One region of the Kitasatospora sp. NPDC056181 genome, then DNA from elsewhere that is predicted to be linked to it. Evidence: riboswitches for the same ligand, from Rfam matches in the RefSeq annotation. Region 1 holds a riboswitch; the other holds the start of a gene.

Region 1 (4,324 bases):
TACGACGTGTGTCGCACGGGCCCGCCGCGAAGCAAGAGGCGCACCAGCCGATGGGCCGAGCCGAACTCCTGGGTGCCGGAAAGGTCAGACCGCCGCGCGGACCATGTCCGCCTGCGGGCCCTTCTGCCCCTGAGAGATCTCGAACTCGACCCGCTGGCCCTCCTCAAGGGTGCGGTAGCCGTCCATCTGGATCGCGCTGTAGTGGACGAAGACGTCCGCACCACCGTCGACCGCGATGAAGCCGTAGCCCTTCTCCGCGTTGAACCACTTGACGGTGCCCTGAGCCATTCCGAACTCCCCTAGTGCTGTGCTGGCCCTTCACGCGCCCGCAGGTCGCGGGCGCGGGTCTGTTGAGGCCGGCCCGGGGAACCCCCCCTGGGCGCAGCCGTGCACGCCACAATCCCCACCGGGATCACCGGACGGCGTCCGGCGAAGGGGCGATTGCGTCGACCGCGGCTGAATGTATCCGGATCGACGCCCTCTGCAACAGGGTCAGCAGCCGGGAATTCCCCCGGCCCGTCAAGGGACAGGACGGGCCAAAAGGTCAGAAACCCTCGCATTTTGCGCCGGACATAGCGGACGAATTACCCAAATGCCCTCAAGAATTCTGACATCGGCCTGACATGATTCACGGCCGCGGGCCCTGCGCCGGTCTCAGCGGCCGGACGGACACCGGCGGTACGGGGCGCTACAGGGGCGACGACCGGTGCGAGGGGGAGGGGGAGCCCTCTTCCCGGTCCAGCGACACTCTACTCCGACCGGCCGGGAAACATTCCCGCCGGAATGCGCCGGGAAAAGCGTCGGCCGCCCGCGCGTACGGATTCCCGTACACGCGGACGGCCGGTCCGGCAATGGCGCGGCTCAGCAGCCCCCGGCCACCGCGGGAATGATCGAAACGCTCGCGCCGTCCTTGATCTCGGTGGCCAGGCCCTCCGCGAACCGCACGTCGTCGTCATTGACGTAGACGTTGACGAAACGGCGGAGCTTGCCGGTGTCGTCCAGGACCCGGGCGGCGATCCCGGCGTGGTTCTTCTCCAGGTCGGCGATGACCTCGCCCAGGGTGGCACCCTCGGCGGCCACCTCGGCGGCGCCGCCGGTGTAGGTGCGCAGGATGGTCGGGATGCGGACGTTGGCGCTCATGGGGGTCTCCTTGCGGCGGGGTGACGGCAGGGGTGGAGGGAGTCAGGCGGAGGCGAGGCCGGCGTCGCGGAACGAGGCCAGCGTCGGGCGGATGACGGCGGTCATCCCGGCGTCGGAGACGGCGTCCAGCGTCTTCAGGCCGTCGCCGGTGTTGATCGCGACGGTCTCCTTCGCCGGGTCCAGCTGACCGGTCTCGACCAGCTTCTTCAGCACGCCGACGGTCACCCCGCCCGCGGTCTCGGCGAAGACGCCCTCGGTCCGGGCCAGCAGCTTGATCGCGGCCACCACCTCGGCGTCCGTCACGTCCTCGACGGCGCCGCCGGTGCGGCGGGCGATGTCCAGCACGTACGGGCCGTCGGCCGGGTTGCCGATCGCCAGCGACTTGGCGATGGTGTCCGGCTTGACCGGCCGGATCACGTCGTGGCCGGCCTTGAACGCCGCCGACACCGGCGAGCACCCCTCCGCCTGGGCGCCGAAGATCCGGTACGGCCGGTCCTCGACCAGGCCGAGCCTGATCAGCTCCTGCAGCCCCTTGTCGATCTTGGTCAGCTGCGAGCCCGAGGCGATCGGGATCACGATCTGCTCCGGCAGGCGCCAGCCCAGCTGCTCGCAGATCTCGTACGCCAGCGTCTTGGAGCCCTCGCCGTAGTACGGGCGCAGGTTGACGTTGACGAAGCCCCAGCCCTCGCCGGCCGGGTCGCCGATCAGCTCCGAGCAGAAGCGGTTCACGTCGTCGTAGTTGCCCTCGATGCCGACCAGCTCGCCACCGTAGACACCGGCCATCACGACCTTGCCCTGCTCCAGGTCGTGCGGGATGAACACGCAGGACTTGAAACCGGCCCGGGCGGCCGCGGCGCCCACCGCGCCGGCCAGGTTGCCGGTCGAGGAGCAGGAGAGCGTGGTGAAGCCGAACGCCCGCGCCGCCTCGATCGCACAGGCGACCACGCGGTCCTTGAACGAGTGCGTCGGGTTGCCCGAGTCGTCCTTGATGTGCAGCTGGGCGGTGAACCCGAGCTCGCGGCCCAGGTTGTCCGCCTTCACCAGCGGGGTCCAGCCGGGGTTGAGGTTCGGCTTGCCGGCCACGTCCGCCGGGACGGGCAGCAGTGGTGCGTAACGCCAGATCGACGCCGGACCGGCCTCGATCCGCTTGCGCAGCTCCTCCGCGCCCTCGCTGCCGAAGTCGTAGGCGATCTCCAGCGGCCCGAAGCACTCCAGGCAGGCGAAGCTCGGACCGAGCGGGAAGCGGGTACCGCACTCGCGACAGGACAGGGCGGCGGCGGGGCCGAGGTCAACGGTTGCGGGTGCGACGGTGTCGATAGCCATGATGGCGGAGGCCTCTCTCCTCATCTTCCCCGTGACGCGGACGCGCCACAGGCCGGAATTGGCACCTGTCCCGCCGGGGCCTGTCGACGACAGCCGCGCGAGAAGGTTGCCGGGACGTCAACGGGCCGTTCCCTCAGTCCCTCTGGATGAGCTCTGTGAAGTTGTTGGTCTTGCTCAGCGGCGACCCCGGCGTGCGAAGGTCCGACCGCTGTACGAAGACTGTATCCGAAGGCGCCAACACTGAACGGGACCGTCCGCCACGCGAGATGACGCGTCCCAGCCCGTCCCGTCCGCCCCCTGCCGAGGAGAGACCCGTGCCCGCCGACCCGACCACCGAGCTCCTCCCACAGGCGGCGTCCTGGCTGCGCCGCCGGTCGTGGAGCGCGGCCGACCGTCCGGTGCGCACCCTGCTGGACGCCAAGCAGGCGGCCGGGCGGGCGGGCACCGTCAGCGTCGTCCTCCCCGCCCTGGACGAGGAGGCCACCGTCGGCGACATCGTCCGCACCATCCGCCGCGAGCTGATGGAACGCCTGCCGCTGGTCGACGAACTGGTCGTGGTCGACTCCGGCTCCGCCGACCGCACCGCCGCCGTGGCCGCCGAGGCCGGCGCCCGGGTGGTCCAGCGCGACGAGATCCTCCCGCGGCTGCCCGCCGCCCCCGGCAAGGGCGAGGTGCTCTGGCGCTCGCTGCTGGCCACCAGTGGCGAGATCGTCTGCTTCGTCGACGCCGACCTGCGCGAGTTCGACCCGGCCTTCGTCTCCGGCATCGTCGGCCCGCTGCTCACCGAGCCGGACATCCAGCTGGTCAAGGCCATGTACGACCGCCCGCTCGAAACCGACGGGGCCGTCGTGCCGGCCGGCGGCGGCCGGGTCACCGAGCTGGTCGCCCGCCCGCTGCTCAACCTGCACTGGCCGGAACTGGCCGGTTTCGTCCAGCCCCTGGGCGGCGAGTACGCGGCCCGCCGCTCCCTGCTCGAACGGCTCCCGTTCCCCACCGGCTACGGCGTCGAACTCGGCCTGCTGGTCGACGCCCTGGAGACCGCCGGCCTGGACGCCCTCGCCCAGGTCGACGTCGGCGTCCGCCACCACCGCCACCAGGACGGCCAGGCGCTCGGACGGATGGCCGCCACCATCTACCGGACGGCGCTGGAACGGCTCGACCGCACGCACCGGCTCAAGGCCTCCGCCGACCTGGTGCACCCGCTGCTCACCCAGTTCACCCGCGACCCGCTGACCCGCGCGTTCACCGCCCACACCCACCCGGTCACCGCCCTCGAACGGCCGCCGATGCACACCGTCCCCGAGTACGTGAGCCGCCACTGAGGGGTTTGCGGTCCCGGGCCCCCGGCAACGTAGCAACCATGGGCGATCTCACGACCGAGCGTTCGAGTCAGACCGGCACCGCCCCCGTCCTGGTGGCCTCCAACCGGGGACCGGTGTCGTTCGGCACCGCGGACGACGGCACGCTGACCCTCCGGCGCGGCGGCGGAGGCCTGGTCTCCGGGCTCTCCGCCATCGACGACCCCGACGCCGTCTGGGTCTGCGCGGCCCTCGGCGACGCCGACCGCCGGGCGGCCCGGGAGGCACCGGACGGCCGCCTCGACCGGGCTGGCCACGACGTCGGCGGACAGGCCGTCCGGATGCTGGACATGGACCCCGCGACCTTCGCCCGCGCCTACAACGGCGTGGCCAACTCGACCCTCTGGTTCGTCCACCACCTGCTCTACGCCACCCCGACCGCACCCTCCTTCGACGCCGGGTTCCGCACCGAATGGCAGGCCTACACGGCCTACAACGCCGCCTTCGCCGACGCCCTGGCCGCCGAGGCCGCCCCCGGGGCGGCCGTCCTGGTCCAGGACTAC
Region 2 (4,324 bases), on a different contig from region 1:
CGCGCGAGCAGGTGCTGACGGCGCTCGGCCGCCGGCCCGCCGCGGATCTGCCGGAACTGACCTACCTGGAGTGCGCGACGACCCCCGCGGTGCTGAAGGCGCTGGAGAAGGGGGGCGTGGACCTCTGCGTGCTGGACGGCGAGGCGGTGCCGGCCGGCGGGCTGGGACTCGGACGGCAGCTGAAGGACGAGATCTACGGCTGCCCGCCGGTGCTGGTGCTGATCGGCCGGCCGCAGGACTCCTGGCTGGCCGCCTGGAGCCGGGCCGACGCGGCGATCTCCCGCCCGGTGGACCCGGTGGCGCTGGCCGAGGCCGCCGCCACCCTGCTCCGGGCCCGGCTGGCGAAGCGGGCGCCGGCCACCCGGTAGCGACGGCCGACCCGCCGGCTCCGGCCACCCGTAAGAGGGGTCGCGGCACGGCGCGCATCTCACCAGGAGAGAAGAAGGGTCGCGGCGGGACGGCGGCGTCCCGCCGCTCGATAGGCTGGCTCCAACCCTACGGAGATCCCTTTCCGGGAAGCGACGAGAGCTGGAGTCAGCCATGGTGAACGTGAACCCTGCGAACGGCGGCAAGGACCCCGTGCAGGTGGTCCGCACCTGGCCGGACATCCTGTCCGCACTGCTGCGGGGCGAGGACCTGGCCCAGGCGGACGCCGCCTGGGCGATGGACCGGATCATGAGCGGCGAGGCCTCCCCGGCCCAGGTGGCCGGCTTCATGGTCGCGCTGCGGGCCAAGGGCGAGACGGTCGGCGAGATCGCCGGTCTGGTGGACGCGATGTACGCGCACGCCGAGCCGCTCTCCATCCCCGGCCCGGCGGTGGACGTCGTCGGCACCGGTGGCGACCGCGCCAAGACCGTCAACATCTCGACCATGTCGGCGATCGTCGCGGCGGCGGCCGGCGCCAAGGTGGTCAAGCACGGCAACCGGGCCGCCTCCTCGGCGAGCGGCTCCTCCGACGTGCTGGAGAAGCTGGGCATCGCCCTCGACCTGTCCGCCCGGCGGGTGGCCGAGGTGGCCGAGGAGATCGGGCTCACCTTCTGTTCCGCCGCCATGTTCCACCCGTCGATGCGGCACGCCGCGACGGCCCGGCGCGACCTCGGGGTGCCGACCGCGTTCAACATCCTCGGTCCGCTGACCAACCCCGCCAGAGTGACGGCCCACGCGATCGGCTGCTTCGACACCCGGCTGGCCGGGCTGATCGCCGGGGTGCTGGCCCGGCGCGGCTCCAGCGCGCTGGTCTTCCGCGGCGACGACGGCCTCGACGAGCTGACCATCACCACCACCTCGCGGGTCTGGATCGTGCGCGGCGGCGAGGTCACCGAGACCACCTTCGACCCGCGCGAGCTCGGCATCGAGCTGGTCGGCATCGAGGCGCTGCGCGGAGCGGACCCGGCGTACAACGCGGACGTCGCCCGCCGGCTGCTGGCCGGGGAGCGCGGGCCGGTGCGGGACGCCGTCCTGCTGAACACGGCCGCGGCGCTGGTCGCGCTGGAGCTCACCGACGCGCCGCTCGCCGGGCAGCTGGCGGCGGGCATGGAGCGGGCCGCGGCGGCCGTCGACTCGGGTGCCGCGCTGGAGCTGCTCAAGCGCTGGTCGGAGGCGACCGGCAAGGCCTGACGGGTTGTCGGGGGCCCGCGGGAGGCTGCTCCCGCGGGCCCCTTCGCACGCTTCCGGCACCCGGGAACGACGGTGTCCGGATGGTGGAACCCTGTTTGACCACCCGACGGAACGCGACCTAGAGTCGTGGCCAGGTCATGAGTGACAGCGTCAAGCCCCAGCTTGCTGTCCGGCAACCCTCCGTCCGTGGCGGGGTGCCCTGGGTGAGGACCGGGTCCCGCGGCAATCCGTCCGCGTGACAAGCGCGGACGCCGGCTGACACGCACTCCCGGGGTCCTCTCCCCAGAAGGAGTGCATCCTCATGTCCCTCGCCACCGAGATCTGCGCCCCCCTCGCCGTCCTGGGCCACGACGTCCAGGTCCCGCTCGCCAGCGGCGAGAAGGTCGGCTACGCGGCCCTCGACTACGCCGCCAGCTCTCCGGCGCTCCAGCGGGTCTGGGACGACGTCGCCGCCTACGCCCCCTACTACGGCAGCGTGCACCGCGGTGCCGGCTACCTCTCGCAGCTCTCCACCGACCTGTTCGAGCAGAGCCGCCGCACCGTCGCCGAGTTCCTCGACCTGCGCGAGGGCGACCAGGTGGTCTTCACCCGGGCCACCACCGACTCGCTGAACCTGCTGGCCGGCGCCGTCCCGGCCGGCACCCGGGTCTTCGCCTTCGAGACCGAGCACCACGCCTCGCTGCTGCCCTGGGCGCACGCCGGGCTGGACGTCACCTACCTGCGCGCCCCGCGGTCGCGGGCGGAGGCCGTCGCCGCCCTGGACGCCGCGCTCGCCGGGGCCCCCGAGGGCCCCAGGCTGCTCTGCGTCACGGGTGCCTCCAACGTCACCGGTGAGCTCTGGCCGGTCGCCGAACTGACAGCGACCGCCCACCGCCACGGCGCCCGGGTGGTGCTGGACGCCGCCCAGCTCGCCCCGCACCACCGGGTCTCGGTGCGCGAGCTGGACGTGGACTGGATCGCCTTCTCCGGGCACAAGATCTACGCGCCCTTCGGCGCCGGGGTGCTGGCCGGGCGCGCCGACTGGCTGGACGCGGCCGAGCCGTACCTGGCCGGCGGCGGCGCCACCCGTACGGTGGCCCGGGAGACCGACGGCTCGGTGGCCGTCCAGTGGCACACCGGCCCGGCGCGGCACGAGGCCGGCTCGCCGAACGTGATCGGCGCCTACGCCGTCGCCTCGGCCTGCCGGGCGCTGACCGAGGCCGGCTTCGACGCGCTGGAGGCCCGCGAGCAGCAGCTGATCGCGCGGCTGACGGCCGGCCTGGCGGAGGTCCCGCAGGTCAAGGTGCTGAACCTGTTCGGCGCCGGCTCCGCCCGGGTGGGCGTGCTCTCCTTCGTCGTCCAGGGCTGGAACAGCTCGCACTTCTCGGCCGCGCTCTCCGCCGAGTACGGCATCGGGGTGCGCGACGGCCTGTTCTGCGCGCACCCGCTGGTGCGCACCCTGCTCGGCGAGGAGTCCGGCGTTGCTCCCGGCCCGGTTTCCGCGTGCGGTGCGCCCGAGCCGTCGCTGCCGGGCGAGCGGAGCCTGAACGCGATCCGGGTCAGCTTCGGTGCCGGTACCCCGGACGAGCACATCGAGCGCTTCCTGACCGCCGTCCGCGAGCTGGTCACGGACGGCGCGGCCTGGAACTACCGCAACGAGGGCGGCCGGTGCGTCGTGGACACCCGCCGGGAGGGCTGAGGACCCGTCGGGAGGGGCTGAGCACCCGTCGGCCGGCCGGGCCCTACTCGTCGAGGCCGAGCGCGAAGGCGGCCTCCAGGTCGTGCTGGGAGTAGGTGCGGAAGGCGATCTGGGTCTCGGTGTGGGCCACGCCCGGGACCTTGTTCAGCCGGCCGGGGATCACCTCGGCCAGGTCGTCGTGCCGGCGCACCCGCACCATCGCCACCAGGTCGTAGCCGCCGGTGACCGAGTAGACCTCGCTGACGCCCTCGATGGCCGCGATCGCCTCGGCGATCTCCGGGATGCGGTCGACGCTGGTCTTGACGAGGACGATGGCGGTGATCACTGTTCGCGCTCCTTTGTGAGGTGCGGCCAGGGTATCGGGCGTCAGCCGGGCGGGCGCGGGGGGCGGGTGGCCAGCGTGCAGGCGTAGAGGAAGCCGGCCGAGAAGCCGATCACGTGGACCAGGTAGGCCACGCCCGGCCCGGCCGAGTGCACCGACCACCACTGCAGGGCGAACCAGAGGCCGAGCACCAGCCAGGCCGGGAACCGCAGCGGGAGGAGGAGCAGGAGCGGGACGAGCGTGGTGACCCGGGCGCGCGGGTGCAGCCGCAGGTAGGCGCCGAGGACGGCCGAGATCGCCCCCGAGGCGCCGATCAGCACCCGGGTCGCGTCCGGCGAGTGCGCCTCGGCCAGCGCGAAGCCGTACGTCGCCAGTGAGCCGGCGGCCAGGTAGAAGAGGGCGAAGCGGGCTCGGCCGAACCGTTCCTCGACGGTGGGTCCGAACACGTACAGGAAGAGCAGGTTGCCCAGCAGGTGCAGCCAGCCGGCGTGCAGGAACAGCGCGCTGAGCACGGTGAGCGCCGGGTGCTTGCCGGGGGTCGGGCGGGCCGGGCAGCCGGGCACCGGGTCGGGGGCCTCGGCGAGCTGTCCGGCGGTCAGCGGGCGCCCGGCCAGCAGCTCGGCCGGGACGGCGCCCCAGCGCTGCTCGTACCGCTGCTCCGCGCAGACCCGGTCCTGGCCGCGCCCGTACAGCGGGTTGAGCCCGGC

What was found. Region 1 has a riboswitch for S-adenosylmethionine ahead of thrC (threonine synthase). Riboswitches for the same ligand answer to the same signal wherever they lie in the genome.
Region 2: it holds a riboswitch for S-adenosylmethionine, as region 1 does, so the genes downstream of both, ACFC1F_RS06585 (aminotransferase class V-fold PLP-dependent enzyme) here and thrC (threonine synthase) in region 1, are expected to answer to the same signal.

Annotation. Positions count from the first base shown of each region.
Region 1 is NZ_JBHJUK010000001.1:229,582-233,905, forward strand. Features, by position in the region: gene ACFC1F_RS01025 (cold-shock protein) at 85-288, opposite strand; gene ACFC1F_RS01030 (ubiquitin-like small modifier protein 1) at 862-1,140, opposite strand; gene thrC (threonine synthase) at 1,183-2,463, opposite strand; SAM riboswitch class I at 2,481-2,616, opposite strand; gene ACFC1F_RS01040 (glucosyl-3-phosphoglycerate synthase) at 2,778-3,785, shown strand; gene ACFC1F_RS01045 (trehalose-6-phosphate synthase) at 3,824-4,324, shown strand, end outside.
Region 2 is NZ_JBHJUK010000009.1:105,173-109,496, reverse strand. Features, by position in the region: gene ACFC1F_RS06595 (hypothetical protein) at 1-368, shown strand, start outside; gene trpD (anthranilate phosphoribosyltransferase) at 541-1,617, shown strand; SAM riboswitch class IV at 1,751-1,868, shown strand; gene ACFC1F_RS06585 (aminotransferase class V-fold PLP-dependent enzyme) at 1,919-3,295, shown strand; gene ACFC1F_RS06580 (Lrp/AsnC ligand binding domain-containing protein) at 3,339-3,620, opposite strand; gene ACFC1F_RS06575 (rhomboid family intramembrane serine protease) at 3,662-4,324, opposite strand, start outside.